2 regions of the Pseudoalteromonas sp. MEBiC 03607 genome follow, and region 2 is predicted to be linked to the other one. Evidence: predicted binding sites of a transcription regulator. Region 2 holds the regulator's gene; the other holds the start of a gene.
What was found. The regulator NrdR, encoded in region 2, represses ribonucleotide reductase genes. The targets are predictions, from matches to a motif close to AAACACNANATNTNGTGTTT.

Region 1 (15,544 bases), 1.1 Mb from region 2:
AGGGGTAAGGTATTACTGGCGATTAAATAATTGATTTGCACCAATTGTGGATTCTGTGAACCAAGTACAAACGCAATAAATAAACACAGCGCAATTAATACAATTTTTAATACCCTAAACAAGTAACTACTCCTGTATAAAACTAGGCAATACTCGCATTTACGCGGTCACGTAATTCTTTACCTGGTTTAAAATGTGGTACGTGCTTACCGTCTAACTCAACTGTTTCGCCAGTCTTTGGATTACGACCTGTGCGAGGAGAACGATAATGCAATGAGAAACTTCCAAAGCCACGGATCTCGATGCGATCTGAGCTAGATAATGAGCCGGCCATTTGTTCAAGAATTTCTTTAACGGCATTTTCAACATCTTTCACAGGGATGTGTGCGTGTTGCTCAGCAAGTTGTTCTATCAATTCTGACTTAGTCATAGCGTTTCCTTAAAGAGTGGTAAAGGAAGGGCAAAGCTGCCCTTCCAATTTAAAAAGACTAGATATTAGTCTTTTTGAGCATTTTTGAATGCTGCAGCCATAGCGTTTTCGAACGCTGGCTCTTCTTTCTTAAGCTTCTCTAGTACTTCTTTCTCTTCTGCTTCGAAAAGAGCTTTAACAGATAAGCTTAAAGTGCGGTTCTTACGATCAACACCAACGTATTTCGCTTCGATTTCGTCGCCTACAGAAACTACAGTAGTAGCATCTTCAACGCGCTCTTGAGCGATATCAGCTACACGGATGTAACCTTCAACGCCTTCGATTAGCTCAACAGTTGCGCCTTTCGCATCAACTTCAGTCACTTTACCTTTAACAATAGCACCTTTTTTGTTTGCGTCCAGGTAGTTATTGAATGGGTCAGCTTCGATTTGTTTAACGCCTAGAGAGATACGCTCACGCTCTGGGTCAACTTGTAATACGATAGCAGTGATTTCGTCGCCTTTCTTGAATTCACGTACAGCTTCTTCGCCTGGCGTGTTCCAAGAAATGTCTGAAAGGTGAACAAGACCGTCAATACCGCCTTCAAGACCGATGAAGATACCGAAGTCAGTGATTGATTTGATCTTACCAGTAACTTGGTCGCCTTTGTTTTGTAGACGAGCAAATTCTTGCCATGGGTTAGCAATACATTGCTTAAGACCAAGAGAAATACGACGACGCTCTTCGTCGATTTCAAGAACCATAACTTCAACAGTGTCACCTAGTGAAACAACTTTTGAAGGGTGGATGTTCTTGTTAGTCCAATCCATTTCAGAAACGTGTACTAGACCTTCTACGCCTTCTTCGATTTCAACGAAACAACCGTAGTCAGTAAGGTTAGTTACACGACCAGAAAGCTTAGAACCTTCTGGGTAACGACCAGCGATAGCTGCCCATGGATCTTCGCCAAGCTGTTTAAGGCCTAGAGATACACGAGTCTTTTCTTTGTCGAATTTAAGAACTTTAACTGCGATTTCGTCGCCAACATTAACGATTTCTGAAGGGTGCTTAACACGCTTCCACGCCATGTCTGTGATGTGTAGTAGACCGTCAACACCACCAAGGTCAACGAACGCACCGTAGTCAGTAAGGTTCTTAACGATACCTTTAACTTCTTGACCTTCAACAAGGTTAGCAAGAAGCTCTTCACGCTCTTGTGAGTTTTCTGATTCGATAACTGCACGGCGAGAAACAACAACGTTGTTACGTTTTTGGTCAAGCTTGATTACTTTGAACTCAAGCTCTTTACCTTCAAGGTGAGTTGTGTCACGTACTGGACGAACATCAACAAGTGAACCAGGTAGGAAGGCACGGATTGAATCAACTTCAACAGTGAAACCGCCTTTAACTTTACCGTTGATAACACCAGTAACAGTCTCTTGCTCTTCACATGCTTTTTCTAAGCGGATCCACGCTTCGTGACGCTTCGCTTTCTCACGAGAAAGGATAGTTTCGCCGAAACCGTCTTCGATTGCGTCTAAAGCAACATCTACTTCGTCGCCAACAGCAACTTCTAGTTCACCAGCAGCATTTTTGAATTGCTCAGCAGGGATTGCACTTTCAGATTTAAGACCAGCATCAACAAGTACGATGTTGTTCTCGATTGAGATAACTGTACCTTTAACGATAGAGCCTTGCTCTGCTTCAAAACCCTTTAGGCTTTCTTCAAATAACTGCGCAAAATTTTCTGACATTATACGTCTCTAAATAATTAAATAACCAATTAGCAACCATGCTGCATGGGGTTGTTAAAATCGCGCTAGCATCCTGCCGGCACCTTATAAATTTACTTTTTAGCTTTTGGAAGCTTTCCTGCAAGTACTGCTTCGTCGAGTAAAGTTACTACTTTATCAAACACTTGCATCGCATCAAAATCGCTAGTATCGATTTCAATGGCGTCTTCTGCAGGCACTAATGGCGCAACCTCACGTGTCATATCACGGTGATCTCGCGCTTTTATGTCCTCAAGTAGACCACTTAGTGTAACATCAAGACCGCGTTCATTCAACTCAGCAAAGCGACGACGTGCGCGCTCTTCAGCTGTAGCAGTTAAATATATTTTCAACGGTGCATCAGGAAACACAACAGTGCCCATATCACGACCATCAGCAATTAAGCCATTTTCTGTACGAAATGCACGCTGACGGCGTAATAATGCTTCTCTCACTCGTGGTAAAGCTGCTATTTTCGATGCAGCTGCACCCACTTCTTCATTACGAATCGTGGTTGTGACGTCTTCGCCTTCCAACACAATTTTCGATGTGTGAGTGTGGCTATCAACCAAAAACTGCACATCTAAGTTTGCTGCAAGTGGTACTAATGCATCTTCATTATCTAATTCAATCTGATGGTGAAGCGCAGCAAGTGACAGCACACGGTAAATCGCACCGCTGTCTAATACATCCCAACCTAATTTCTCGGCTAACAAGCGACATACAGTTCCCTTACCTGAACCGCTTGGACCATCGATGGTGATTACGGGCATTGATAACGCCTGCATTTATAACCTCCTGCAATGCACACCAAAATAAAACCGGAATATTATACGCCAGTTATTAAAATAGATCCGCACTTAGAGTGTAACTTTTTATATTTTCTTCTGTTTTATTGACTTGAGACAGACTCTAGAACTTTGAAAAATGTAGGAAACGTTTTATACGTACACTTAGGATCGTTAATAGTTATCGGCTTGCCGCCCACTGCAACCATCGCAAAACACATTGCTATACGGTGATCGTTATAGGTATCAATCGCAACATCATTAAATGTGTCAGGTGGAGTAATTTCGATAAAATCTTCACCTTCTACAACCTCTGCACCTACTTTTCTCAGTTCGGTTGCCATTGCATATAAACGGTCAGTTTCTTTAACACGCCAGTTATAGATGTTACGAATCGCCGTTTTACCCTTTGCAAAAAGTGCTACAGTTGCCAGTGTCATGGCCGCATCAGGTATTGCGTTAGCATCAATATCTACAGCATTCAGCTCGCCTTTGCGAACCACCAGCTTTTCATCGTACCAATCGATTTTTGCGCCCACTTGTTCCATAACTTTGGCAAAGCCAATATCACCTTGAACAGACGCCGCACCTACCCCATTAATTTCAATTTCGCCGCCCGCTATTGCAGCTGCCGCAACGAAATAAGAAGCACTTGATGCATCACCTTCAACCATAATACGCTCAAGTGCTTGATACTGCTGACAGCCTTTTACATAAAACGTTTCGTAGTTGTCATGGCTTACAGTAACACCGAAACGCTGCATCACATCAAGGGTAATATCAATGTAAGGTTTAGATACCAGCGTGCCTTTAATGTTAATTTCCGTGTCGCCATTAAATAACGGTGCTGCCATTAATAGCGCTGTTAAAAACTGGCTTGAAATACTGCCATCAATGGCTACTTTACCACCATTGATTTTACCGCCTTTAATAGCCAATGGTGGATAGTCGTTATTTTTTAAGTAAGTTACATCACCACCCAGTGCTTGCAATGCATCAACCAAATGGCCGATTGGGCGCTCTTCCATGCGTGGCTCACCAACAAGCTCATACTCACCTTCAACAGCAGCAAGTACAGCTGTTAGCGGGCGATACGCAGTTCCAGCGTTACCTAAAAATAACGGTTCAGATGGTGTATTAAATTTACCCGCTACACCTTCAACGGTCGCCACTGTTTTGTCTTCATTAAGCGTAACATTAACACCTAATAATTTTAGTGCACCAAGCATATGACGGATATCGTCGCTATCAAGCAGGTTTTCAACCACTGTTGTACCTTTAGCAAGCGCTGCTAAAAGTAAAATACGATTTGATAAGCTTTTTGAACCGGGTAAGGTTACGCTACCATTAACTTTTGCAATAGGTTCAAGACGTAGTTGTTCCATTTAACTATTCTCCTTTGCAAAGTTAGCCATAAAATCAACCAAGGCTTGCACGCCTTCAAGTGGCATTGCATTGTAAATACTTGCACGCATACCACCGACAATACGGTGACCTTCAAGGGCTAATAAGCCTGCTTCTTTTGATTCACTAATGAATTTATCATTCAGCGATTCATCATTTAACCAAAACGGAACGTTCATACGCGAACGGCAATGCTTAGCAACTTTATTGCTATAAAAATCTGAGCTATCAATATAATTGTAAAGTAGCTCGGCTTTTGCGATGTTTTGCTCTTCCATCGCTTTAACGCCACCATTTGCTTCCAGCCATTCAAACACTTCAGCGGCTAAGTACCATGCAAATGTCGGTGGTGTGTTGTACATGCTGCCTTGTTTCGCTTCTAATGCATAATCAAGAATACCCGGCTTTGCAAGACCTTCACGTTCAAGTAAGGTTTTACGGATAATTACAATAGATAAACCAGATGGGCCGATATTCTTTTGCGCACCAGCGTAAATAAGATCAAACTGATTTACATCAAATTCGCGCGATAAAATAGTCGACGACATATCAGCAACAATCGGTGCTGATGGGTGTGATGGTACGTCAAAAATTTCGATGCCATCTACGGTTTCATTCGGGCAATAGTGAATGTATGACGCATCAGCAGGTAATTCCCAGCAGCTTGCAGGCTTAATTGAAAACTGACCATTTTGCTGTTCATCATCACGTACGTTGATACTTTGAACTGTGGTGAATTTTGCCGCTTCTTCTGTTGCACCTTTCGACCACACGCCATTTTCACAGTAAATAGCTGGCTTACCATCAAGGTGAAGATTCAGTGGCACAGCACTAAATTGACCACGACCACCGCCATGCATAAATAATACTTCAAACTCATCGCTAATATTCATTAAGCGACGCAGGCTTGCTTCACATTTAGCAGTAAGCGCTAAAAAGTCGCTGCTGCGATGGCTAATTTCCATCACAGATACACCTAAACCTTGCCAATCAATAAATTCTTTTTGTGCTTTTTGCATAACTGCCGGCGGTAGCATTGCCGGTCCTGCACAAAAATTATATTTAGTCATTACTTTGCCTCATTCCAGTAATTATAGTGCGGATAAAAAAAGCGGCCGAAGCCGCTTTTTAAATCAATGTTATTCTGAAGGTGGGTTATCACCCGCTTCTTCAGGATTAGTATCGACTACTTCAACGGCCTCGCCTTCGATGGCTGCAAGCTCATCAACTTCGATTTCTTCGATACGTTGTAAACCAACTACTTGCTCTTCGTCAATAGTTCGTATCAAAATAACGCCTTGAGTATTACGACCAACCGTAGAAACCTCATTTACACGAGTACGTACAAGTGTACCGCGATTAGAGATAATCATGATTTCGTCGTTTTCATCAACCTGTACTGCACCAACCACAGCGCCGTTACGTTCGCTAACTTTGATTGATACAACACCTTGTGTTGCACGGCTCTTCGATGGGTAATCTTCAAGTGCTGTACGCTTACCGTAACCATTTTCTGTCACAGTTAGGATTGCACCATCTGATTTAGGAACGATTAACGATACAACGCGTTGATCGTCTGCCATCTTAATACCGCGAACACCTGTTGCTGTACGGCCCATTGGACGTACGCCTTTAAAGCGGATTTCCGGGTTACCGTTTTCATCAAGTACTGGGTTGCCGTTTTCGTCTAATACTTCAGACTCTTCAGCTTCTTTAAAGCGTACAACTTTACCAGCATCAGTAAATAGCATGATTTCATTCGTGCCATCTGTGATATCAACCCCAATTAGGCTATCGCCTTCATTAAGGTTAACGGCAATGATACCGCTCGCACGTTGGCGGCTATAAGCTGTTAATGGTGTTTTCTTAACTGTACCAAACGCAGTAGCCATGAAGATATATTTATCTTCTTCGTATTCACGTACCGGTAAGATAGCAGTAATACGCTCATCTGCTTCAAGTGGTAATAGGTTAACAATTGGCTTACCACGCGCTGCACGGCTTGCTAATGGTAACTGATATACTTTCAACCAGTATAAGCGCCCTGCAGTTGAGAAGCACAGAATTGTATCGTGTGTATTAGCAACCAATAGACGCTCGATGAAGTCTTCATCTTTCATCTTCGTAGCTGACTTACCTTTACCACCACGACGCTGTGCTTCGTAGTCAGATAATGGTTGATACTTAACGTAACCTTCGTGAGAAAGCGTTACTACAACGTCTTCTTCATTGATTAGGTCTTCAAGGCTAATATCGTGAGCAGCAGCGCTGATTTCAGTACGACGCTCATCACCATATTGTTCTTTAATTTCTACTAGCTCGTCACGGATAACTTCCATTAGACGATCAGGGCTTGAAAGAATGTGTAAAAGCTCGGCAATTAGATCAAGTAACGTTTGGTACTCGTCTAAGATCTTCTCATGCTCAAGACCCGTTAGTTTGTGTAAACGTAGGTCAAGAATTGCTTGTGCTTGTTGCTCAGATAAATAGTATTGACCATCACGAATACCTAAGTCTGCAGCTAACCAATCAGGGCGAGCAACGTTATCTTCACCTGCTTTTTCAAGCATAGCTTTAACAGTGCCTAGCTCCCAAGGGCGAGCTGTTAGTGCCACTTTAGCTTCAGCTGGTGTTGGTGACTTACGAATTAGTTCGATAATTGGGTCGATGTTCGCAAGAGCAATTGCTAAGCCTTCAAGCGTGTGAGCACGGTCACGGGCTTTACGTAAATCGAATACAGTACGACGTGTAACAACTTCACGACGGTGAATGATAAACGCTTCAAGCATTTCTTTAAGGTTAAAGCACTTAGGTTGGTTGTTATCAAGTGCAACCATGTTCATACCAAACACAGTTTGTAACTGAGTTTGTGCATATAGGTTGTTTAAGATTACTTCACCAACATCACCACGTTTGATTTCGATAACGATACGCATACCGTCTTTATCTGATTCGTCACGTAGTGCACTAATACCTTCAATTTTCTTATCTTTAACTAACTCAGCGATTTTTTCGATAAGACGCGCTTTGTTAACTTGATAAGGGATTTCGTGAACGATGATTGTTTCACGACCGGTTTTTTCGTCAACTTCGATTTCAGCACGAGCGCGGATATATACTTTACCACGACCTGTTAGGTACGCTTGCTCAATGCCTTTTTTACCGTTGATAATCGCCGCAGTCGGGAAATCTGGACCCGGGATATATTCAATTAGATCAGCAATTGACATATCTGGGTTTTGAATAAGCGCTAAACAGCCGTTAATAACTTCTGTTAAGTTATGCGGAGGAATGTTCGTTGCCATACCAACCGCAATACCTGATGAACCATTTACTAGTAAGTTAGGTACTTTAGTAGGTAATACGTCAGGAATTTGCTCAGTACCATCATAGTTAGGTACATAATCAACGGTTTCTTTTTCTAAGTCAGCTAATAATTCATGTGACATTTTCGCCATACGAACTTCCGTATAACGCATTGCTGCCGCAGAGTCACCGTCAACAGAACCGAAGTTACCTTGGCCGTCAACAAGCATATAGCGTAATGAGAAAGGCTGCGCCATACGAACGATGGTGTCATATACCGCGCTGTCGCCATGTGGGTGGTACTTACCGATTACATCACCAACAACACGTGCTGATTTCTTGTAAGGTTTATTCCAATCATTATTGAGTTCGTTCATTGCAAATAAAACACGACGGTGAACTGGCTTTAAGCCGTCACGTACGTCTGGCAATGCACGTCCAACGATTACACTCATTGCGTAATCAAGGTACGAATTTTTTAATTCATCTTCAATATTGACTGGCAGAATTTCATTGGCGAGATCAGTCATTTGATTTCACATTCCTTCAGTATTGACTCATAAAGAGGCACAATGCCGTCTTAAGAGCTTTAGTTATTATTTCCAGACCATGCTATCACAATTTATTTAGATTTACAGGCGCTAAATCTTTGCGATTTAGTAATTTCCCCCTATATAATGGCCTCAGATTGACGAGGAAGTTTTTTATGACCGAACATCAAAATGTAGATAATACAGAAATTGCAAAGTTTGAAGCCATCGCAGAACGTTGGTGGGACCGCGACGGAGAGTTCAAACCTCTTCATGAAATAAATCCTCTTCGCTTGGATTTTGTCGCCGATAAAGTAGGCGGCTTATTTGATAAGGAAACCTTAGATGTTGGCTGTGGTGGCGGCATCTTAAGTGAAAGCATGGCGCGCATGGGCGCTAAAGTAACCGGCATCGATATGGGCCAAGAGCCACTTACCGTTGCTAAGTTACACAGTTTAGAAACAGGTGTCCCTGTTGACTATATAAAAGTACCAGCAGAACAGTTTGCGGCTGAGCACCCTGCTCGCTTTGACGTTATTACTTGTATGGAAATGCTTGAGCATGTTCCAGATCCTGCGTCTATTATTCGTGCTGTAGCAGAACTTGCTAAACCGGGCGCCGATGTCTTCTTTTCAACACTAAACAAAACACCAAAGGCCTACTTGTTTGCCATTGTGGGTGCAGAAAAGCTTTTAAAAATGGTGCCTGAAGGTACCCATGACCATAAAAAGTTTATCAAACCTGCACAACTTATTGCCTGGGCTGAAGAAGCGGGATTAAAAGTAAGAGCCAGCACAGGCCTGAACTATAACCCGTTCTCTAAGCAGTACAGTTTAAATGATGATGTAAGTGTTAATTACATCCTGCACTTTGAGAAATTAGCCTAATGAGTGGTGTAAACGCACCCTCTATCGATTTTGATGCTTTTATTTTTGATCTCGATGGTACGCTCCTTGATACCGCCGATGATCTGGGTCATGCATTAAATCGCGTATTAGCCGATGCAGATATCGCCCCAGTCGCTGAGCATATTTATCGTCCCGCAGCTTCAAACGGAGCCAATGCACTTTTAGAGGTTGGTTTTGGTGATAAGTGGCCTGATGTAGAACAACTGGCTTTACGACAACAGTTACTCGATTATTACGCTGATGATATTGCCGTTCACAGTAAATGCTTCAACGGCATCGAGCAGCTTTTAATTGCACTTGAGCAAAACAATATTAAGTGGGGCATTATGACCAATAAGCCCGGCTTTTTAACTGAGCCCTTAGTACAAGCGATCCCATCTTTAAGTAATGCTCAAGCCGTTGTCAGTGGCGATACATTAGCTGTTTCGAAACCATCACCGGATCCACTGTTACATACAGCTGAGATCTTAGATGTTGATCCAACTCGTTGTTTGTATATCGGTGATGCTGAGCGAGATATTCAAGCTGCAAAAGCAGCTAATATGTACAGTGCAACGGCGCTTTGGGGTTACATACCGAGTGTTGACGCTGCGCTTGGCTGGCAGGCAGATTTTAATTGGCATTCGCCAATTGATGGCTTTAACCATATATAGTGTTATTTATTATCTAAAACACCATATATTGTGATCTGATTCACTTTTGAACATTCTTTGATGATAAAAAAATCAGTCGAAATTTATTTTTTAAAACGGTAAATTTTCTGGATCTTGAGTTGATTTCTACAAATTTCGTCGTCTATGAATGTTCAAAGGTTAATGGTCACTAACACAATGCGCTTATCCAATAGTTATCCACAAAATGGGGCAATTCTATCCCTTGCAAAACAGCGCAGACCACACTATCTTGTGATCTGCAATTTAAACAACACCAGATATTGTGGCTAAATGTTATTCAATTAGCTGCATATAGTGTTTAATAATAATAATTACATAAAGAATACCTTTGTCTTTACAACTAAAATTTCCCAAGGAATACAGGCAAAACTATGAACCAACAGCTATCTGTAAGCAAACGTGACGGCCGTAAAGAGTCACTCGATCTAGATAAGATCCATCGCGTAATCGCTTGGGCCGCAGAAGGTCTGAATAATGTGTCTGTCTCACAAGTTGAATTAAAATCACATATTCAATTTTATGATGGCATTCGCACCGACGACATTCATGAAACAATCATCAAAGCGGCAGCGGATCAAATCTCAAAAGATACGCCTGATTATCAATACCTAGCTGCTCGCTTAGCTGTATTCCACTTGCGTAAAAAAGCGTATGGCCAATTTGAGCCACCACGTTTATATGATCACATTACAAAATTAGTTGAAGACAAACGTTACGATCAGCATTTACTTGTCGACTACACAGAACAAGAAATCGATGAGTTAGACTCATATATTGATCATAATCGTGATTTAAACTTCAGCTACGCTGCTGTAAAGCAACTTGAAGGTAAATATCTAGTTCAAAACCGTGTTACTGGCGAAATTTACGAAAGTGCACAGTTTTTATATATTTTAGTTGCTGCAAGCTTATTCTCTGATTATCCAAAAGAGACACGTCTTGATTACATCAAGCGTTTTTATGATGCAGTGTCTACATTTAAGATTTCATTACCTACACCAATTATGGCCGGTGTTCGTACACCAACACGTCAATTCAGCTCATGTGTATTGATTGAATGTGGTGATAGCCTTGATTCTATTAATGCGACATCGTCTGCGATTGTTAAATATGTTTCGCAACGTGCTGGCATTGGTATTAACGCGGGCCGTATTCGTGCTCTTGGTAGCCCTATTCGTAACGGCGAAGCGTACCACACAGGTTGTATTCCGTTTTATAAACACTTCCAAACAGCGGTTAAAAGCTGTTCACAAGGTGGTGTTCGTGGCGGTGCAGCAACGTTGTTCTACCCACTTTGGCACTTAGAAGTTGAAAATCTTCTTGTCCTTAAGAACAACCGTGGTGTTGAAGACAACCGTGTACGTCATCTTGACTACGGTGTCCAGTTCAACAAATTAATGTATAGCCGTTTAATCAAAGACGATTACATCACATTGTTCAGCCCGTCAGATGTACCGGGTCTATATGATGCATTCTTTGAAGATCAAGCGAAGTTTGATGAGCTATATGTTAAGTACGAACAAGACGAGTCAATTCGTAAAAAGCGTATTAAAGCAATTGAGTTATTCTCAATGTTTGCTCAAGAGCGTGCAAGCACTGGTCGTATTTACTTACAAAACGTTGACCACTGTAATACACACAGCCCGTTTATCTCGACTGTGGCGCCAATTCGTCAATCTAACCTATGTTTAGAAATCGCATTACCAACTAAGCCACTTAGCAATGTAATGGATGAAGAAGGTGAAATTGCACTTTGTACGCTATCTGCATTTAACTTAGGTGCGATTGAGTCGCTTGATGAGTTAGAAGAGCTTGCTGAACTTGCAGTACGTGCCCTTGATAACTTACTTGATTTCCAAGACTACCCTGTTCCTGCGGCTAAAAACGCAACGATGGGTCGTCGTACGCTGGGTATAGGTGTAATTAACTTCGCATACTACCTTGCTAAAAACGGTAAACGTTATTCTGATGGTAGTGCTAATGCCTTAACTCACAAAACGTTTGAAGCAATTCAATATTACCTAATGAAAGCATCAAACGAGTTGGCGAAAGAACGCGGTGCGTGTCCTAAATTTAACGAGACAACGTATTCTCAAGGCATCATGCCGACAGATACTTACAAGCGTGACCTAGATCAGTTCTGTAATGAGCCACTTCATTTAGATTGGGATTCATTACGTGCGAGCATTAAAGAGCACGGTATGCGTAACTCTACGCTATCTGCATTGATGCCATCAGAGACATCATCACAAATCTCTAACGCAACAAATGGTATTGAGCCACCACGTGGTCATATCAGCGTTAAAGCAAGTAAAGATGGTATCTTAAAGCAAGTAGTTCCAGATTATGAAAACCTGAAAGACAACTATGAGCTACTGTGGGATATTCCATCAAACGATGGTTACCTACAGCTTGTTGGTATTATGCAAAAATTCGTTGACCAAACGATTTCTGCAAACACTAATTATGATCCATCTAAGTACGAAGGCGGTAAAGTACCTATGAAGGTGCTATTAAAAGACCTACTGACTGCTTATAAACTTGGTGTGAAGACCTTGTACTACCACAACACACGTGACGGTGCATCGGATGCTCAAGATGAGCTAACACCAGAGGTAGAAGATGACGGTTGTGCAGGCGGCGCTTGTAAAATCTAATTAAATTAATAACATAACAAAAGCGGGCTCATTTGCCCGCTTTGTCCTGACTGTTTTTTGAGAAATCACTATGTCATATACAACTTTTAGCCGAAACCATAATAACCAATTACAAGAACCGATGTTTTTCGGCCAAACTGTAAACGTGTCACGTTACGACCAACAAAAGTACCCTATCTTCGAAAAGCTAATTGAAAAACAATTATCGTTCTTTTGGCGTCCTGAAGAAGTTGACGTAAGTAAAGACCGTCTTGACTTCCAAGCGTTACCGGACCACGAAAAACACATCTTTTTAAGCAACTTGAAATATCAAACCTTGCTAGATAGTGTGCAAGGTCGTTCACCTAACGTTGCGTTACTACCCATTGTGTCTATTCCTGAGCTTGAAACTTGGATTGAAACATGGGCGTTTAGTGAAACAATTCACAGCCGTTCATACACGCATATTATTCGTAACGTTACGCAGTCTCCCGAGCTTATCTTTGATGATATCGTCAGTAACGAGAAGATCAGTGAACGTGCTGATGCGGTTACCAAATACTACGATGATTTAATCAATATGATTTCTGTTTACAATCTATATGGTGAAGGTAAACATGTGATCAACGGTGAAGAAGTAAAAGTCAGCTTATTTGACCTTAAAAAGCAACTTTACCTAGCTATGATGTCGGTTAACATTCTAGAAGCTATTCGTTTCTATGTAAGCTTTGCCTGTTCATTCGCGTTCGCAGAGCGTGAACTAATGGAAGGTAATGCGAAAATCATCAAGCTTATTGCCCGTGATGAAGCGCTCCACTTATCTGGCACGCAACACATTCTAAATATTATGCAAGAAGGCAAAGACGATCCTGAAATGGCAATCGTTGCTGCACAATGCCGTGAAGAAGCGATTCAGATGTTTGTTGAAGCTGCTGAGCAAGAAAAAGATTGGGCTGAATACTTGTTTAAAGATGGTTCTATGATTGGCTTAAATAAAGATATCTTATGTCAATATGTTGAATACATCACAAATGCGCGTATGACAGCGGTTGGCTTACCGGCACAGTTCGAAAGTAAGAGTAACCCTATTCCATGGATCAACTCTTGGTTAGTATCAGACAACGTTCAAGTTGCTCCACAAGAAGCTGAAATTAGCTCTTATCTTGTAGGCCAAATTGATTCTCAGGTTGATGCATCAGATTTTGGTGACTTCGATCTGTAATGAGCACTAACACTACTGCAGAGGTTATCCTTGCAGGAACAGACAGCCAGAGTCTCGAATTTGATTCTGGCTGTTCATCTCTCCTTGAATGCCTAGAACAACACAAAATAGACGTCCCCTACCAATGCCGTGAAGGTTATTGTGGTGCATGCCGCGCTAAATTAGTCGAAGGTGATGTAAATTATAACCAAGAACCACTTGCGTTTGTACGCTCAGGTGAAGTGTTGCTGTGTTGTAGTAAACCCAACGGTAAGGTAAAAATTGAGCTTTAATGCCACACAAGATCGTTTGTTTGGTAGAAGTTTTCTTTGTCTGAGACACTCACTGTTTGTTGATCTATCGTTACATCCCACTGTAAGTTTTTAGTCAAATGGCTCGCCAATTGCTCAATAAAGTTTCCATCAAAGGCAATTAAATGGCTATTATTTATCAGCTCTAATTGATGCTCATATTCTTGTAACCACTCATTGTTTAGCGTAGTTACAACCCATAGTTCGTCAACACGTTTAGCAATTTTACTCAATATTGTAAAATCAGGTTCTCCAACTGCTAGCCACATTTCATAATGCTCATCAAGGGCTTTAATTGACACATCTGGCTCACTACTTTTAAGCCGTGCGTTCATGGTTGCCATTTTATTATGAGAAAATAAGCAGTAGCTTAAAAGCTTTAACACAAAATGTTCATAGCTTTCTTGCCTATCACATGCCGTGGTGAAAACCTCTTGGTGATTTCGCTGTTCGCGCAAATCTGCGATAGTAAAATTGGCTTTAAAAACACGATTCTTATCAGACATAACGAATGTCCATCTAACTGAAACATTCTAAGTATAGTTTACGGTGTAAAATTCGCGACTTAGTTAAAAGTTATATTATAACGTTATTGCAGATAAAAAATTGCAGTGTTATATTATATCACAACACTCAACAACAAACTTAGAAGTAGTAATAATGAAGCAAATTTCAATTCTTTCTAGTGCTGTTGCCGCTGCGCTGATCTCTCAATCAACAATGGCTGCTGTGATCACAGGTCAAGTATTAGATAAAAATCAGCAACCTATCAGTAACGCTGAAGTTCATGTTCATGGTAAGTCACAAAGCGTTGTGACCAATAAACAAGGCCAGTTTAAAATCGATGTAGATAACAAAGGCCAATTACACATCAGCAAAGATGATTTTATCGATAAACGTGTTGAAATTAATGGTGATAATCAAAATCTAGTTATTACTCTCACGCCAACATCTGTAGAAACAGTTGTTGTCTATGCTTCTGCGCTTCATAAAAATAGCCTTGAAATGATCTCACCCGTTAACGTATTGGCTGGTGATAATCTTAAAAATAAGGCTAAGCCGACCTTAGGAGAAACACTAAAAGGCCTACCTGGTGTGAATGCTAGTTATTTTGGCCCAGTTTCATCAAGCCCAATCATTCGCGGCTTAGATGGTCCGCGTGTGAAAATCACTCAAAATGGCCTTGATAGCAGTGATGCATCACGTATTGGCCCAGATCACGCAACATCAAATGACAGCCTAGCCGCTGAACAAATTGAAGTGTTACGAGGCCCTGCTACCCTACTTTACGGCTCAGGTGCGATAGGGGGTGTGGTAAATGTTGTTGATAATCGTATTCCTACCGACAATATCGACACTTTAACAGGCGCTGCGCAATACACCCATGACACAGTATCAAACACCAATACTTATGCCGCAAAACTTGAAACCGGTAATGAAGGCTTCAACTTCCATTTTGATGGCACAAAGCGCAAAGGTCATGATTACAAAACACCAACATTCGAGCTTCCTGAAGAGCATGACGAACATGAGGGTGAAGATCATGAAGAACACGAAACCGCTAACCGCGTAGAAAACACCTTTATCGATAGCCAAAATGTTAAT
Region 2 (15,544 bases):
CTGCAAACCAAATACTTTGATCAAGCTGACTTGGCTCAACCCATTGCCAGTCCCCAGAGTTATCTCTAAAGAGTAAACGGCCATAAGTTGAAATCCACAACGCCCCATCTGAGTCGCTCATAAACTTGTAAACGGCAGAGTTACTCGCGTTAGGGAGTGGGAATGGACGCAACTCGTCATCTAAATCAAGAAAGTAGGCACCAAGCTCAGAGGCAAGGTATAAATTACCCTCAAGCCACGCCATATCATGAATGATGGTTTGCGCTAGGCGCTCAGGTAGAGAGACTTTTGCGGTAAGTTCTAAGCGCAGCTTTGCAAAATCAGATGAAGTATTAGTTAAACGCAGTAAGTGGCGCTCGTTAACCAGCCAAATACCTTCTGGCGACAACGCCATTTGGCTCACTGAACCAACTATTTGCGTGATTGCCGTAGCATTTGATACTGGCACGACTAACGCAGAGTTTTGGTTTAGGGTGACTTGATTTCGTGCAACATAATAAAGGCCGTTGGCTGCAATCCAGATACTGCCTTTGGAGTCTTCAAGAATGTCGCGCACTGGGCCTTTAACATTAAAGGTTTGCGACATCATCGTTCTTGGATCGAGGGTTACTATCCCGTTTTTAGTGCCAACCCAAAGTAACCCCGTACTATCAACTAATAGCTTGTTAATACCATTACTTGGCAAGAAATCACTATTTTGTGTGTTGAAGTTGGTGAAAGTATTACCATCAAAGCGACTCAAACCGAACTGAGTACCCAGCCACATGTAGCCTTGCTCGTCTTGAGCGATGCTCTTAAGAGATTGAGATGGCAAGCCGTTTTGGATATTCCATTGTTTGACGACGTAGTCAGTAATAGATGCAAACGCAGGCATACTGCATAACACCAACAAACAGACAACTAAAAATCGCATCATATACTTGCCACCAAGTAACACTGTATTAATCGTTTAAAAGGGTAAATAGCCAGCTTTAAACAAAGCCTGTACACAAATTAATGAAAAAATACCTGCTAAAATATCATCAGCCATGATGCCCAAGCCACCGTGTAAACGCCTATCGAGAATACGAATAGGGCCTGGTTTAGCGATATCAAAAAAGCGGAACAATAAAAAACCAACTAACAATGACTGCCAACTCAGTGCAGCACCAATCATGGTGATATAATAACCAGCAACTTCATCCCAAACAATGGCAGGATGATCATGCACCCCTAAGTCATCTGCTGTTTTACCACAAGCCCAGATACCAAATACGCTGATCACAATTGCAAATACAATCTGTAACCATAGCGGAAAGTACATGGTTGTAAAAATAAATGGTAATGCAGCAAAAGTACCAAAGGTGCCAGGTGCTTTAGGTGCTAGGCCTAAACCAAAACCCAAACCAAATAGTTGATGTGGGCGTTTTAAATTAAATAATCGGTTACTACTCAAACCGGCTCCTTTGCAAAGTGTTGAAATCCTTTACCTTGATAGTTAAATTTTTCACCATCAAGTAGTAATTCAATTTCACTTTCGCCACTTTTTATTTGCCCAACACAGCTGGCTTCGACGCCATATTGACGAAGTTTCATATCAACCATGCTTTTATTGCTTTCAGGCACAGTAAAAAGTAATTCGTAATCGTCGCCGTAATTTAAAATATAGTCAAACTGTTCAGGGCGTGGAATTGATGCGCTGACAGCATCAGACACAGGTACTTTATCAACATGGATCACTGCACCGACTTGCGAAAGCGCCAATACATGACCTAAATCAGCTAATAAACCATCAGAGATATCGATGGCAGCTGAAGCCGCACCTCGTAATACCTGCCCAGCTGCAACTCGCGGAGTCGGGTAATCGAAACGATTGTTTAAATAACTCAAATGCTCAGGCGCGATGTCGAAACCTTGCTTACGTGCTTCGATCGCAACACCGGCGTCGCCCAGTGGCCCGGTCACATAAATCCAATCACCTACCTTTGCGCCGCTGCGACGCAATGCTTTGCCTTCAGGCACAATACCTTTGGCACAAATAGTAATTGTGAGCGGACCTTGTGTAGTGTCTCCACCGATGATTTGCACATTAAAGTATTCCGCAATTTCATGCATACCTTCTGTGAACTGCTCAATCCATTCCATATTCACTTCAGGCAGGGTCAATCCTACTGAAATCCAGGTAGGTTCAGCACCCATTGCAGCCAAATCACTTAAGTTAACAGCTAACGCCCTATGCCCAAGGGCGCGAGGAGAAATGTCATCAAAAAAGTGTACACCTGCAACTAATGTGTCGGTTGTCACAGCTAATTGACAGTTTTCTGGCACAGTGACCAACGCACAATCATCACCTATACCAAGGTTTACATCACGACGGATGATACCGCGACCTTTAAAGTAACGGTTAATTAATTCAAATTCCTTCATTCACAAAAAAGCCGGCCCAAGCCGGCTCTCCTTTACGGGGCTACTTACTTACGCAGCTCTTTAACTGCTTTATCAAGTACACCGTTGACAAACTTATGGCTGTCTTCAGCACCAAACATTTTAGCAAGCTCAATACCTTCATTGATTGCTACTTTGTATGGAACGTCTTCACGGAATTTCAGCTCATAGCCAGACAGACGTAAAATTGCTTTTTCGACCATGTCTAACTCATCTGCTGGGCGTGCTAAATGTGGCGCAACGATTTCATCTAATTGCTTACAGTTAACAACAACACCGCGTGCTAGGTCTTTGAAATATTCGACGTCGATTTTAGTCACATCATTTTCAATTAACATTTGCTGTTCAATATCAGCAATTGGGTTACCGCTTAACTGCCAAGAGTATACGGCTTGAAGTGCTAAGATACGTGCTTTACGTCTTGCTGCTGGTTTCACAGAGATTCCTTAAACTTAAATTTTGTCTAACACATTAACCATTTCAAGCGCACCTAAAGCAGCTTCGCCACCTTTGTTACCCATTTTGGTACCTGCGCGCTCAATTGCTTGCTCAATGCTTTCAGTGGTTAATACGCCAAATGCAACCGGGATATCGTACTCAAGTGATACTTGTGCAAGACCTTTGTTTGATTCGCCTGCGACTAAATCAAAGTGTGGTGTACCACCTCTGATCACAACGCCTAGAGCGATGATTGCATCGTGTTCTTTCTTTGCTGCAACGCGTTTCGCTGCTAAAGGTAATTCAACGGCACCTGGTACGTAAACAACAGTAATGTCGTCGTCAGATACGCCACCTGTGCGCTTAAGCTCATCAACAGCACCTGCTAATAGGCTGCTACCAATAAAGTCATTAAAGCGAGAAATGACAATGGCAAACTTTTTGCCCGGTGCGTATTTGTTACCTTCAATAATTTTCATTTAATAACCCTAAAAAATAAGTTTAAGCGGTTGCGATTGCGCAAAAATTACGGCGCATAATACCACAAAAATATAAAAGTAGCCTAGTTAACCTGAACTCTGGCTAATAAATCTAACTCTAGTGGCCACTCGTAACGCTAACCGCATTGAATTTAAATAAAATTACGAGTAAACCTCTTAATTAAATTACGCGTTAATTAAGATTGCGGCTCAACGTAGTCAACCACTTCTAAGTGGAAACCTGATAGTGCATGGTATTTTTTCGGACGGCTCATTAAGCGCATTTTTTCAATACCTAAATCAGCCAAAATCTGCGAGCCCACACCGACAGTACGCGATGTCCCTTGGAATTTACGATGATTTACATTTTCACCCGCATCTTCGGCAGCAAATGCTTTTACCATTGCTTCAAGGTCTTCAGTTGATTCTTGCTTACCCAAAATCACCAGCACGCCATTGTGTTCTGCAATGTAAGCCATCGCATCCGATAAGCCCCAACTGCGATCAGCACTACGATCAGATAATAAAATATCATTGAAAGTACTTTGTAAGTGAACACGAACAAGCGTTGGTTCTTCTTTCGATACTTCACCTTTTTGTAAAACATAGTGAAGTTGACCATCAATGGTGTCTTTGTAGGTAACTAAATCAAACTCACCGTGATCTGTTGGCAGTTTACATTTAGCAACACGCTCAATGGTGGTTTCGTTTAGGTTTCTGTATTCAATTAAATCTGCAATAGTGCCAATCTTTAAGCCATGCTCTTTTGCAAAAATTTCAAGATCTGGACGACGTGCCATGGTGCCATCGGCATTTAAGATTTCAACGATCACAGATGAAGGCTCAAGACCCGCTAAACGAGCTAAATCACAACCTGCTTCGGTATGACCGGCACGTGTTAACACGCCACCTGGTTGCGCCATAATTGGGAAAATATGCCCAGGTTGTACGATATCGCTCGGCACGGCACCTTTGGCAATAGCTGCTTGAACTGTACGTGCTCGGTCAGCTGCTGAAATACCTGTCGTTACGCCTTTCGCTGCTTCAATCGACATAGTGAAGTTAGTTGAAAAAGCAGCACCGTTATTTTTAACCATTAACGGTAAATCTAACTGCTGGCAACGCTCTTGCGTCATCGTTAAACAAATTAAACCACGGCCGTGTGTTGCCATAAAATTGATAGCATCAGCACTGATATGCTCTGCTGCGATGATTAAATCGCCTTCATTTTCTCTGTCTTCATCGTCCATTAAAATAACCATTTTACCGGCTTTAATGTCATCGATAATTTCTTGCGCGCTGTGTAGATTCATAATGTGCCCATGAGAGTATAATTAATAGTGACGTATCTTTGCTTATTTAATAAAACCAGCTTGTGCTAACAAGCTCATTGATATGTCTGAACGGGAAGGTTGTTCGGCCCCTTTTATTAGGCGCTCTAAATAGCGAGCAATCTGGTCAACTTCTAGGTTCACCTGAGTACCCACTTGAAATTCTGCAATCGTTGTTTGCTCTGCGGTATGCGGAACAATAGTCAACTTAAAGCGGTTTTGCTCGACCTCGTTGACCGTTAAACTAATACCATCAATACATACCGAACCTTTGTAAGGAATGTACTTCATTAAATCATTGTCAGTACTTAGCCAGTACTCTGTTGCACGGGCATTAGGACTGATACTTTCTACAGTCGCAATACCATCAACATGGCCAGATACTAAATGCCCACCTAAGCGAGAAAGTGGTTGCATGGCTTTTTCAAGGTTAACTGTTTGACCTTTTTTATAGTGAGCAAAGCCCGTTAAGCTGATTGTTTCGTTTGATAAGTCAGCACTAAAACCATCGCTATGTTTAGCGACAACAGTCAAACACACACCATTGGTGGCAATACTGTCACCGAGCTTAACGTCTTTCATATCCAAATTAGTGCTTTGAATACGAATAGCTAGGTCACCTTGCTTTTGTGTTAGTTCAACAATTTTACCTGTTGCTTCAATAATTCCAGTAAACATAGTGCTACTCTTTATTTTCAATGTGTGTGGCTTGCTTTGCTTTTGTCGCTGTTAAGCGAATATCGTCGCCAATCATCACTGTATCTGTAAAGGTCAGTTCAGTGATATCACTCATCATGGTAACTTCTGCAAAGTTTAGTAAGCTTTTGCCCATATCACCTATTAACTTAGGGGCAATATAAACAATATATTCATCAATTAAATCTTGCTCAGCAAATGCACCGGCAAGGGTCGCACCTGCTTCGAGCCAAATATGGTTAAATTGCAGCTCAGCAAGACGCTTTAAAACCGCTGATAGATCAACTTTATTATTAACTGCTGGTACAACTTCGTGTTTAACAAAGTGAGGCCATTGATGCTGTTTATCAAGCGATGTAGTGAAAATAATCACCGGACTTTCAATGCTAAATAATGCAAGTTCAGGCGTTAACCTATTTTGTGAATCAATAATCACACGAGTAGGTTGACGCAAAGGCAGTGACGTTGGCATATCAAATGGCAGCTCATCAATGCGTACATTAAGTTTGGCATTATCGGTCATAACCGTATCTGCACCAGTGAGTACCACGCAACTTTGGGCACGAAATGCTTGCACATCTTGGCGCGCTTTAGGCCCTGTAATCCACTTACTTAGGCCATTATTTAGCGCAGTTTTACCGTCTAAACTGCAAGCCATTTTACAAATCACATATGGCAACCCAGTTTCCATGCGCTTTAAAAAGCCTTTGTTTAAATCGCGCGCTTGTTGTTCAAGCAAACCTGATGCTACAGCGATACCTGCATCAGCTAAAATCTGTAGACCGCGACCACTCACCGCTGGGTTTGGGTCGACCATGGCAGCTATAACTTTGCTAACACCCGCAGCTTTTAAACCTTCGGCACAAGGCGGTGTGCGTCCATAATGACTACAAGGTTCTAAAGTCACATATGCGGTGGCACCTTTTGCATTGTCGCCAGCCACTGCCAGAGCATTAACTTCAGCATGGCCCTGCCCTGCTAGTTGATGAAATCCTTCACCGACTATTTCGCCATCTTTAACCAGTACACAGCCAACATTAGGGTTTGGTGTTGTAGTAAAACGACCTTGTTTAGCAAGCTCTATGGCACGTGCCATATAAGCCGTATCAAGTTCTGTGAATGACATAGTTAATCACCTAAACGAGCGATTTCTTCACCAAACTCGCGAATATCTTCAAAAGAACGGTAAACTGATGCAAAGCGAACATAAGCCACTTTATCTAGTTTTTTTAGTGACTCCATAATGCACTCACCAATTAAATGGCTAGAAATTTCACGTTCACCCGTGGCACGAAGCTGAGATTTAATAATGTTGACCACTTCATCGACCTGCTCGGTGCTGACAGGGCGTTTTTCTAGCGCACGGTGCAAGCCATTGAGTAATTTGTCTTCATTAAATGGTTCACGACTACCGTCTTGCTTTATGACTCTTGGCATCACAAGTTCTGCGCCTTCAAAGGTGGTAAAACGTTCGTGACATTCATTACATTCACGTCGACGCCTAACCTGGTGGCCGCCACCAACAAGTCGAGAATCAATTACTTTAGTATCTTTTGCGGTGCAAAAAGGACAATGCATAGAGTTCAGCTTCCGTTTATTAAAAACAAAAAAGGCCGCTTATTAAGCGGCCTTTATAATAGCAAAAAACAACGCTATTGTTATCTTAATTAAGGTTTAACCAATAATTAAGCGTAAACTGGTAATTTTTTACAGATAGCTTTAACTTTCTCTTTTACTTCAGCTTGTACAGACTCATCATTGATGTTGTCTAGTACGTCACAGATCCAGCCAGCAAGCTCTTTTGACTCAGCTTCTTTGAAACCACGGCGAGTAATAGCCGGAGAACCAATACGAAGACCAGACGTTACGAACGGTGAACGTGGGTCGTTAGGAACTGAGTTCTTGTTTACAGTGATGTTAGCGTTACCTAGTGCAGCGTCAGCATCTTTACCTGTGATATCTTTATCGATTAGGTCAAGAAGGAATAAGTGGTTGTCTGTTTTACCAGAAACAACTTTGTAGCCACGCTCTTGAAGAACTTCAACCATAGCTTGAGCGTTCTTTACCACTTGAGCTTGGTACGCTTTAAATTCTGGTTGTAATGCTTCTTTGAAAGCAACTGCTTTAGCAGCGATGATGTGGCATAAAGGACCACCTTGACCGCCAGGGAATACTGCGCTGTTTAGCTTTTTGTAGATTTCTTCATCACCACATGCAGAAACGATTAGACCGCCACGAGGGCCCGCTAATGTTTTGTGAGTTGTCGTAGTAACAACGTGTGCGTGAGGGATTGGGCTTGGGTATACACCCGCTGCGATAAGACCAGCAACGTGAGCCATATCTACGAATAAGTATGCACCAACTTTGTCAGCGATTTCACGGAATTTAGCCCAATCAACGATACCTGAGTATGCTGAGAAACCAGCGATGATCATTTTTGGTTTGTGCTCTAATGCTAGCGCTTCAACTTGAGCGTAATCAATTTCGCCTGTTTCGTCATTTAGGCCGTATTGAATTGCATTATACGTTTTACCAGAAAAGTTAACGTGTGAACCGTGAGTTAAGTGACCACCATGAGCTAAGCTCATACCTAGTACTGTATCATGTGGCTGAAGAAGAGCTTGGAAAACAGCTGCGTTTGCTTGTGAACCCGCATGCGGTTGAACGTTAGCGTAATCAGTACCGAATAATTCATTAGCACGGTCAATTGCTAGCTGCTCAACAACATCAACATGTTCACAACCGCCATAGTAACGTTTGCCTGGGTAACCTTCAGCATATTTGTTGGTAAGCTGAGAACCCTGCGCTTCAAGTACGCGTGGGCTACAGTAATTTTCAGACGCGATCAGTTCGATGTGCTCTTCTTGACGAGCCGTCTCTTTAGTGATGGCTGCAAATAACTCTGGATCGAAATCCGAAATATTCATGCTACGTTCTAACATGGGGTCTCCTAAGGCAACGTGTATGGTATTTTTTGAAGGCTATATTGTACGCTTAAAACGCACTTTTGCCTATCTTGTAAAGATGAACATATTTAAACAGGGATTGAATTTATTTCACAGTGTTTTAATAATGATATTTTTTTATTGATACATAATAAAAATTTATAAATTTAAAACATTACATATATTTTTAAAATATGATTTAACGTAAAAAGTTCATCATGCGTTTGCATATGGGCACAATGAAACTAAGCTTGTAATACAAACCCAGATCAAGGATGTTTTGAGTCAATGTTAGCTAAGCCCATTTATGAACTTGTTCCCTACTGCTATTTGTTTTTAGGTATTGCCTGTATCGTCATACCTCATGAGCTGCTCTATACACTCATTGGTATTGTGTTATTTTTGCTGGGTGCAAACATATGGCGAATGCGCTCAGAAGCGCGAAGACGAGATCAAAAAAGTCAGCGAATTAAACAACGAAGAGCGCGCTATTACTATGAATTTAAACCCTTTATTTTATTCATTAGCGCTCTGACTTTAACACAATGGACGCAAAACGAGATCATCTTATTAAGCTGCGCTTTGCTATGTTTTAGTGCGTTAGTGATAATTGCAATGCGATTATTGAACCGCCACAGCCATTCATTATCACATTAAAAAAGAGCGGCAATGCCGCTCTTTTAATTACCTTAAGCTAGTTTATTTAAAAGCTCTGTTCTCAATAGTTGATAATCATGCTTGATGTCTTCTGCTAAACAAGGCTTAGCAAGGGCATCTGCTAGAGGCTTAGGCATTGCTAACTCAATACCTAAAATATCTTCAACACTTTCTTTAAATTTAGCAGGATGTGCCGTTGCTAAAAATATACCGGCACTGCCATCTGCTAAATTTTCTTTTAAGCCTTGGTAAGCAATTGCTGTATGAGGTTCTGCGATATAACCCGTTTGATGAATTTTTTTCATCACTTCTTTGGTTTCTTCTTCGCCAACACAACTTGAGTAAAAGTCATCATAGCTAAACCAATTATTATCCAACATAAATTGAACACGTGGCCAGTTATTCGGTTTACTCACATCCATTGCGTTTGATAATGACTCAAGCGTTTCGTTAGGTGCCCACTCTTTGCTTTGTAAAAAACGTGGCACAGTGTCATTTTGGTTGGTTGTTGCACTCAATTTTGCGACAGGCATACCAAGAACAGCACCAATCATCGCAGCGCACACATTACCAAAGTTACCACTTGGTACTGAGATATGTGCCTTGCTACGCTTTTCTTTTGGCAACTGGGCTATTGCTTCAAAGTAATAACACACTTGAGCGACCAAGCGACTGATATTGATCGAGTTAGCTGAGTTAAGGCCAAGTTTTTGTTTTACTTCATCGTCTAAAAACGCATTTTTGACCATGCTTTGACAGTCATCAAAACTACCATCAACCGCATAGCAGTGAATGTTATTGCCAAGTGTGGTGAACAGTTTTTGCTGCGCTAATGAAATTTTACCTTTCGGATACAGAATAACTACATCAATATTTGGCTTGTTATAAAACGCATGGGCAACGGCGGCTCCTGTATCACCCGATGTTGCCGTTAAAATCGTTACTTTTTCGCCTTGGTTAAACTGCGCCAAACACTCAGCCATAAAACGACCACCAAAGTCCTTAAAGGCAAGCGTTGGACCATGAAAAAGCTCTAAGCAATACATGTCTTTTTCAACTTCAACCAATTTCACATCAAAGTTAAACGCATTTTGCACCATCTGTGCAACAGTATCGGCAGGCAGCTCATCACCAATCAGGTGTGATAAAATTTTGCTGCTACGGCTAACAAAGTCCAAATCAAGTAGCGCATCAACATCTTTGATAGGCATTAAGCTATCAGGAAAAAAGACACCTTGATTACGCCCTAATCCCGTTTTTACCGCTTCAACAAACGACACCTGTTGTGATTCATCTTTTAAATTATGTAATTGCATGTTGTTTCCTTAAATTCTTTAAAGCTCTCGTGTGCCAAGCTGATCGAGTTGACAGATGTGGCTGAAACCCTGCTCATTAATGTAATTATCGTTCAGCCAAGCTGCGCATTTTTCTGCAGCATCTAAACTTTTACACACGGTAAATAATGTTGGGCCTGCACCCGAAATACTGACGATTTCGGCACCAAGCTCTGGTAATGCTTGTTTCGCTTCGGCAAAACCTTGGATAAGGGGTGCTCGATGCGGCTCGGCTATTTCATCAGTCATGATTGATAGCGCAGCATCAAAGCGTCCCGTTAGCAGTAAACTGCTAAAAGCCGAAAGACGTTGTGCAAATTCAACACTGTCATGCATTGATAATTGTTTTGGCAGTACTGAGCGTGCTTTTGCGGTATTTAGCGAAAAGCCAGGAAAAGCCGCCACGTAATACCATTGATTATCAACAGGTAACGAAATTGATTTATTGGGAATGAGTTCGCCAGTTAATTGCAAGCCACCTAAGTAGCATGGTGTGATGTTATCGTAATGACGGCCGCCACTAACCATAGCTTCAAAATCAGCCATCAATTCGATGAGTTGCTCTTGTGATAAATTGGTTTGTGCAAATTTATCAAGGGCTGCAAAGGCTGCCACCACAGAGCAAGCACTTGAACCTAGCCCAGAGCCAATAGGTAGATTCTTTTTAAGTTCAAGTTTTACCGCTGGCATAGCAGGCGCAACGTGTTCTTTAAAGTGAATTAAACATTGATATGCTAGGTTTTCTTCTGCATTGGCAGGCAGCTTATGGGCATAGTCGCCAGAGCATACAAAAGTGTCTTGCTCAGCAGGACTTACTTCAACAACATCACCCAATAAAGTGCCATCGATGGGCGCTAAAGCAGCGCCTAATGCGTCAAACCCAACTGCAAAATTGCCGATAGAAGCAGGTGCATATACACGGATCATAACCTGCTCCTATCGTGTTAATGTTTTGAGGATGTCAGCAAATACACCTGCTGCTGTTACTTCAGCACCAGCACCATAGCCACGAATCACGAACGGACGTGGTTGATAGTATTGACTTAAAATTGCTAATGCATTTTCACCATCGCGAATATCATAAAGTGCGTGACTGCTATCGACAGCCTCAATACCGACTTTACAATGACCATTTTCAATTGTGCCTACATAACGTAGAACTTTACCTTCACTGGCTGCACTTTGAATGCGGTCGTTAAATTCAGCATCTAGACTAGGTAGCTTCGCCATAAACTCGTCAACAGAGTCGCCTTCTGCAAACCCTTTTGGCAATACAGACTCTACTTCGATATCGCTCAGTTCTAACTCAAGACCCGACTCACGAGCAATGATCAGAAGCTTGCGGGCTACATCTGTGCCCGATAAGTCATCACGCGGGTCTGGCTCAGTAAAACCACTTTCTTTCGCTTTTAATGTTGCTTCGCTAAGTGATAAACCATCCTGAAGCGCACCAAACATATACGATAATGAGCCCGATAGAATACCGCTGAACTTAATTAGTTCGTCACCTGCACCAAATAATGATTTGAGATTATCAAGTACCGGTAAGCCTGCACCTACGTTTGTTTCGTATAAAAACTTACGGTTATTCTTTTGTGTCGCTGCAACTAAATCTTGGTAGTACGCATACGAGCTAGTATTGGCTTTTTTGTTTGCCGCAACCACATGGAAACCTGCATTTAAGAAATCAACATATTGCGCAGCAAGTTTATCGGCTGAGCTGCAATCAACAATTACAGGATTAATAAGGTGGTTTTGTTTTACAAATTGCTCAACTAAATTAAGGTCGAAGCCTTGTTCAGAGGCTGCGAGTTTATCCTGCCAACCATCAAAAGCGATACCTTCACTGTCTAGGTATAACTGTTTTGAATTCGCAACACCGTATAAATTAAGCTTGATATTACGCTTTTCGAGCCACGCTTGTTGACGCTCTAATTGCTGGATAAGCTCTTGCCCAACTAAACCACAACCAAGTAAAAACACGTCGATTGATGGGATGTGAGTAAAGAAGTTCTCGTGACACACTTTTACTGCGTCGTTGCATAGCTCACCGTCAATCACTGCTGAAATAGCGCTTTCAGTTGAATCTTGTGCAATAGCTACAATATTCACTTGTGCTTGAGCTAATGAAGCAAAGAACTTGGCCGCTAAACCTTTGTGAGCACGCATGTTATCACCCACTAAAGTGACAATTGCAAGGTTACGTTGTACTTGTACAGGCTCGATTAAACCAGCTTGCGATTCTAATTCAAAGGCTGTTTGCAGTGCTTCAAGAGCTAACGATAAATCACTCTCATGCACACAAAAGCTGATACTAAATTCACACGAAGATTGAGTAATTAATACGATTGAGACATTGTCATGAGCCAAGGCATTAAATACTTTTGATGCCATCCCCACTTTACCCTTCATACCAGGCCCTGACACCGTCAACATAGCGAGGTTTTGTAAACTTGATAACGCTTTAACTGGCTCGTTAGATACACTGTCGTTACTGATCACAGAACCTTCGGCACGTGGGTTATGAGTATTTTTAATCTCGCACGGCACACCCGCTTTGGCACAAGGTAAAATCGTTTTCGGGTGCAATACTTTCGCACCAAAATAAGAAAGCTCCATCGCTTCTTTATAAGATAGCGAATCAACTTTAGAAGCTTTTTTAATATAACGCGGATCTGCGTTGTAAACACCATCAACGTCAGTCCAGATTTGGCATACATCAGCGTCTAAACACGCCGCAGCTATTGCAGCAGAATAATCAGAGCCATTACGACCAAGAGTAGTCAATTCACCTTGCTCATTCGCAGCAGTAAAGCCCGGCATAATATAAATAGTGCTTGGGGCAGCTTTTAACGCTTCTTGAAAACGTAATTTGCTTACATTAAGGTCAGCCTCTGCATCAATGTAGCCACCCACTGAAGCAATACATTCTGTTGCTTCTAAATAACGTGCATTGCTTTGTTTGAGCATACATTCCATTAGAGCAACACTAATACGCTCACCAAAGCTAATTACATAAGCGCGTACTTGATCTGGACAACATTTTAATAGCGCCACTCCATCAAGCTTATTTTTTAACTCACTTAAGTCTGGCCAGTTTGCTACTTGACCATAGTCTGCTTCTACCGCCGATTTTAGCTGCTCACAGCGATTGATTAAATTCTGCCACTGCTCACTAAAGTCTTGACCTTGTTCAGCTGTACTTGCCAATGCAACCAAAGAGTCTGTCATGCCACCCGGTGCAGATAGCACTAATAACATTTCATCTTTCAGTTCTTCTTTAACTAACTGAGCTACCTGTTGCAAACATGCGTAGTCGGCCAAGGACGACCCACCAAATTTTAATACTCGCATTATTTATGTTTCCTCATTCCATAAACGAAAAAGGCCTGTGTTCTAGTGAACACAGGCCTATAATTTTGTTGCACCGACCTATGCCACTATCCCGTAAGGATGATGGTTGTAATAATAATGGTCGTTGCGTGATTAAATGTTTTCATAGTCTGTAGACTGCCTTAAAAACAGCCAAGATGTCAACCCTTAAAAAAAGATAAATTATGCATTTAAATAATTTTAAAAGTTAACGAATACCAAATTTATGCAAAGTAGCTTTTAAGCGCACAATATCTATCGGTTTATCAATGAAGTCAATTGCACCTAACCTTACTACTCTTTGCTTCATTTCAGCTTGAATATCAGCCGAAATAACGATAACAAAGCATTCTATTTTTTCCGCCTTGATTGATTCGAGCACTTCGATTCCATCGATTTCTGGCATTGTTAAATCTAGGCACAGTAAGTCAAAACTTTGCTTTCTTAACAAGGCAAGCGCTTCTCGACCATTTGAGGCTTGTTGAATATCAGCACTGAGACAATCATCTAAACAGCGCACAACCTGTTTTCTGGCTATTGTAGAGTCATCACAGACCAGCACGGTAAAATTAAGATTATCCATGAAATAAAATCTTCGTTGTCACAATTACAACGTAAAAAAAGTCTAAAATTAAATACGGTACAAATTTATAACACACTTTTATTAGTGCAGTAAGGCTAAGTTTATTAAGAAATTAGTAACAATTAATAAACTTCCAGTAAAAAAGGATATATTTATTTATTTTTAAGCATTTATTAGCTAACTTTAGAACTAGCTGAATGTATTAATCATGTCACCAAGGAGCTATGGATATTCCATGCTACAAAAAAGCCTGTCAAAAGAGTTATTAACAAATGTACTATCGGTCTACTTTCTACTTACTTTTGTAGTGACATGTGGACAGGTTATTGCTGAATACGTTAACACCAAAGATTACATTCGCGATGAACTAACAACACTGCAAAAAACCTTTAGTCGCAGTTTAACCCGCGCTATTTGGGAACTTAATGATAAACAGACTATTACGACCGCTGAAGGTTTATTAGCAATCCCCATGATTGAAGGCATTATTGTTCGTGACGATAGTGGTGAAGTTCTTTCGCAACTTGGCCGTTCTTTAGATATACATGAACTTTACAGCCAACAGTTAGTGCAAGAAGAAGCCATTATTGAGGACACGCCTTCAGGTTTGTTCGGTTATACATTTCCACTGATTTTTGAGTTTTCAGGTAAAACGACTCAAGTTGGTGATGTCACATTGTTCTCAAGTCGAGAAGTCGTTTTTAGTCGAATCATGATTTCTATCTACTTCTTGATTGGTAATGCAATGATCAAAACCACCTTTTTGATCTTTTTATTCTTACTTGCCTTTAGAAAAAGACTCACAGAGCCTCTTTCACAATTTACAGAACAAATCGAAGATTTAGAGCTCAATGACTTAGAAGGTCGTCATATTGAAGTGAAAACCACCGAGCGTAATGAGCTCAAAGTAATGGAAGAGTCATTCAATCGCCTTATCGACAAAGTTGTACTTTATCGTGAAGAGCTCGAGCACACACAAAAAGAGTTATTAATCAGTAATGAAAAACTCGATCAACACAATTTGCAGTTAGAACAAGAAGTAGCTCGTAAAACGTCTAATTTGAGTCAAGCGATGATGGACTTACAAGAACAAAAATACGAGCTTGAAAAGCAAAAGCTTACGCTGACCGAAGAAATCGATTTACGTAAACAGACCGAACAAGAGCTGATCGCTAAACAAAACGAGCTGCAGCGTTACCTTGATGAACTCAACATGGCACAAGAGCGTTTAGTCGGTTCTGAGAAAATGGCTGCACTGGGTGGTCTAGTTGCTGGTATCACCCAT

Region 1: nrdA (class 1a ribonucleoside-diphosphate reductase subunit alpha) is a predicted target of NrdR. The motif match lies at 10,040-10,059, and genes of this name have one in related genera.

The regions. Positions count from the first base shown of each region.
Region 1 is NZ_SRRY01000001.1:2,468,093-2,483,636, forward strand. It holds gene E5N72_RS11370 (LapA family protein) at 1-122, opposite strand, end outside; gene ihfB (integration host factor subunit beta) at 143-430, opposite strand; gene rpsA (30S ribosomal protein S1) at 496-2,163, opposite strand; gene cmk ((d)CMP kinase) at 2,256-2,969, opposite strand; gene aroA (3-phosphoshikimate 1-carboxyvinyltransferase) at 3,074-4,354, opposite strand; gene serC (3-phosphoserine/phosphohydroxythreonine transaminase) at 4,355-5,443, opposite strand; gene gyrA (DNA topoisomerase (ATP-hydrolyzing) subunit A) at 5,513-8,209, opposite strand; gene ubiG (bifunctional 2-polyprenyl-6-hydroxyphenol methylase/3-demethylubiquinol 3-O-methyltransferase UbiG) at 8,386-9,096, shown strand; gene E5N72_RS11410 (HAD-IA family hydrolase) at 9,096-9,770, shown strand; gene nrdA (class 1a ribonucleoside-diphosphate reductase subunit alpha) at 10,163-12,448, shown strand; gene nrdB (class Ia ribonucleoside-diphosphate reductase subunit beta) at 12,519-13,649, shown strand; gene yfaE (class I ribonucleotide reductase maintenance protein YfaE) at 13,649-13,921, shown strand; gene E5N72_RS11430 (YaeQ family protein) at 13,918-14,445, opposite strand; gene E5N72_RS11435 (TonB-dependent receptor) at 14,600-15,544, shown strand, end outside.
Region 2 is NZ_SRRY01000001.1:1,366,308-1,381,851, reverse strand. It holds gene E5N72_RS06290 (ligand-binding sensor domain-containing diguanylate cyclase) at 1-916, opposite strand, end outside; gene E5N72_RS06285 (phosphatidylglycerophosphatase A) at 950-1,435, opposite strand; gene thiL (thiamine-phosphate kinase) at 1,432-2,406, opposite strand; gene nusB (transcription antitermination factor NusB) at 2,451-2,861, opposite strand; gene ribE (6,7-dimethyl-8-ribityllumazine synthase) at 2,877-3,341, opposite strand; gene ribBA (bifunctional 3,4-dihydroxy-2-butanone-4-phosphate synthase/GTP cyclohydrolase II) at 3,539-4,654, opposite strand; gene E5N72_RS06260 (riboflavin synthase) at 4,697-5,350, opposite strand; gene ribD (bifunctional diaminohydroxyphosphoribosylaminopyrimidine deaminase/5-amino-6-(5-phosphoribosylamino)uracil reductase RibD) at 5,355-6,494, opposite strand; gene nrdR (transcriptional regulator NrdR) at 6,497-6,946, opposite strand; gene glyA (serine hydroxymethyltransferase) at 7,054-8,310, opposite strand; gene E5N72_RS06240 (hypothetical protein) at 8,602-8,970, shown strand; gene thrC (threonine synthase) at 9,003-10,286, opposite strand; gene thrB (homoserine kinase) at 10,305-11,231, opposite strand; gene thrA (bifunctional aspartate kinase/homoserine dehydrogenase I) at 11,241-13,658, opposite strand; gene E5N72_RS06220 (response regulator) at 13,885-14,259, opposite strand; gene E5N72_RS06215 (HAMP domain-containing sensor histidine kinase) at 14,495-15,544, shown strand, end outside.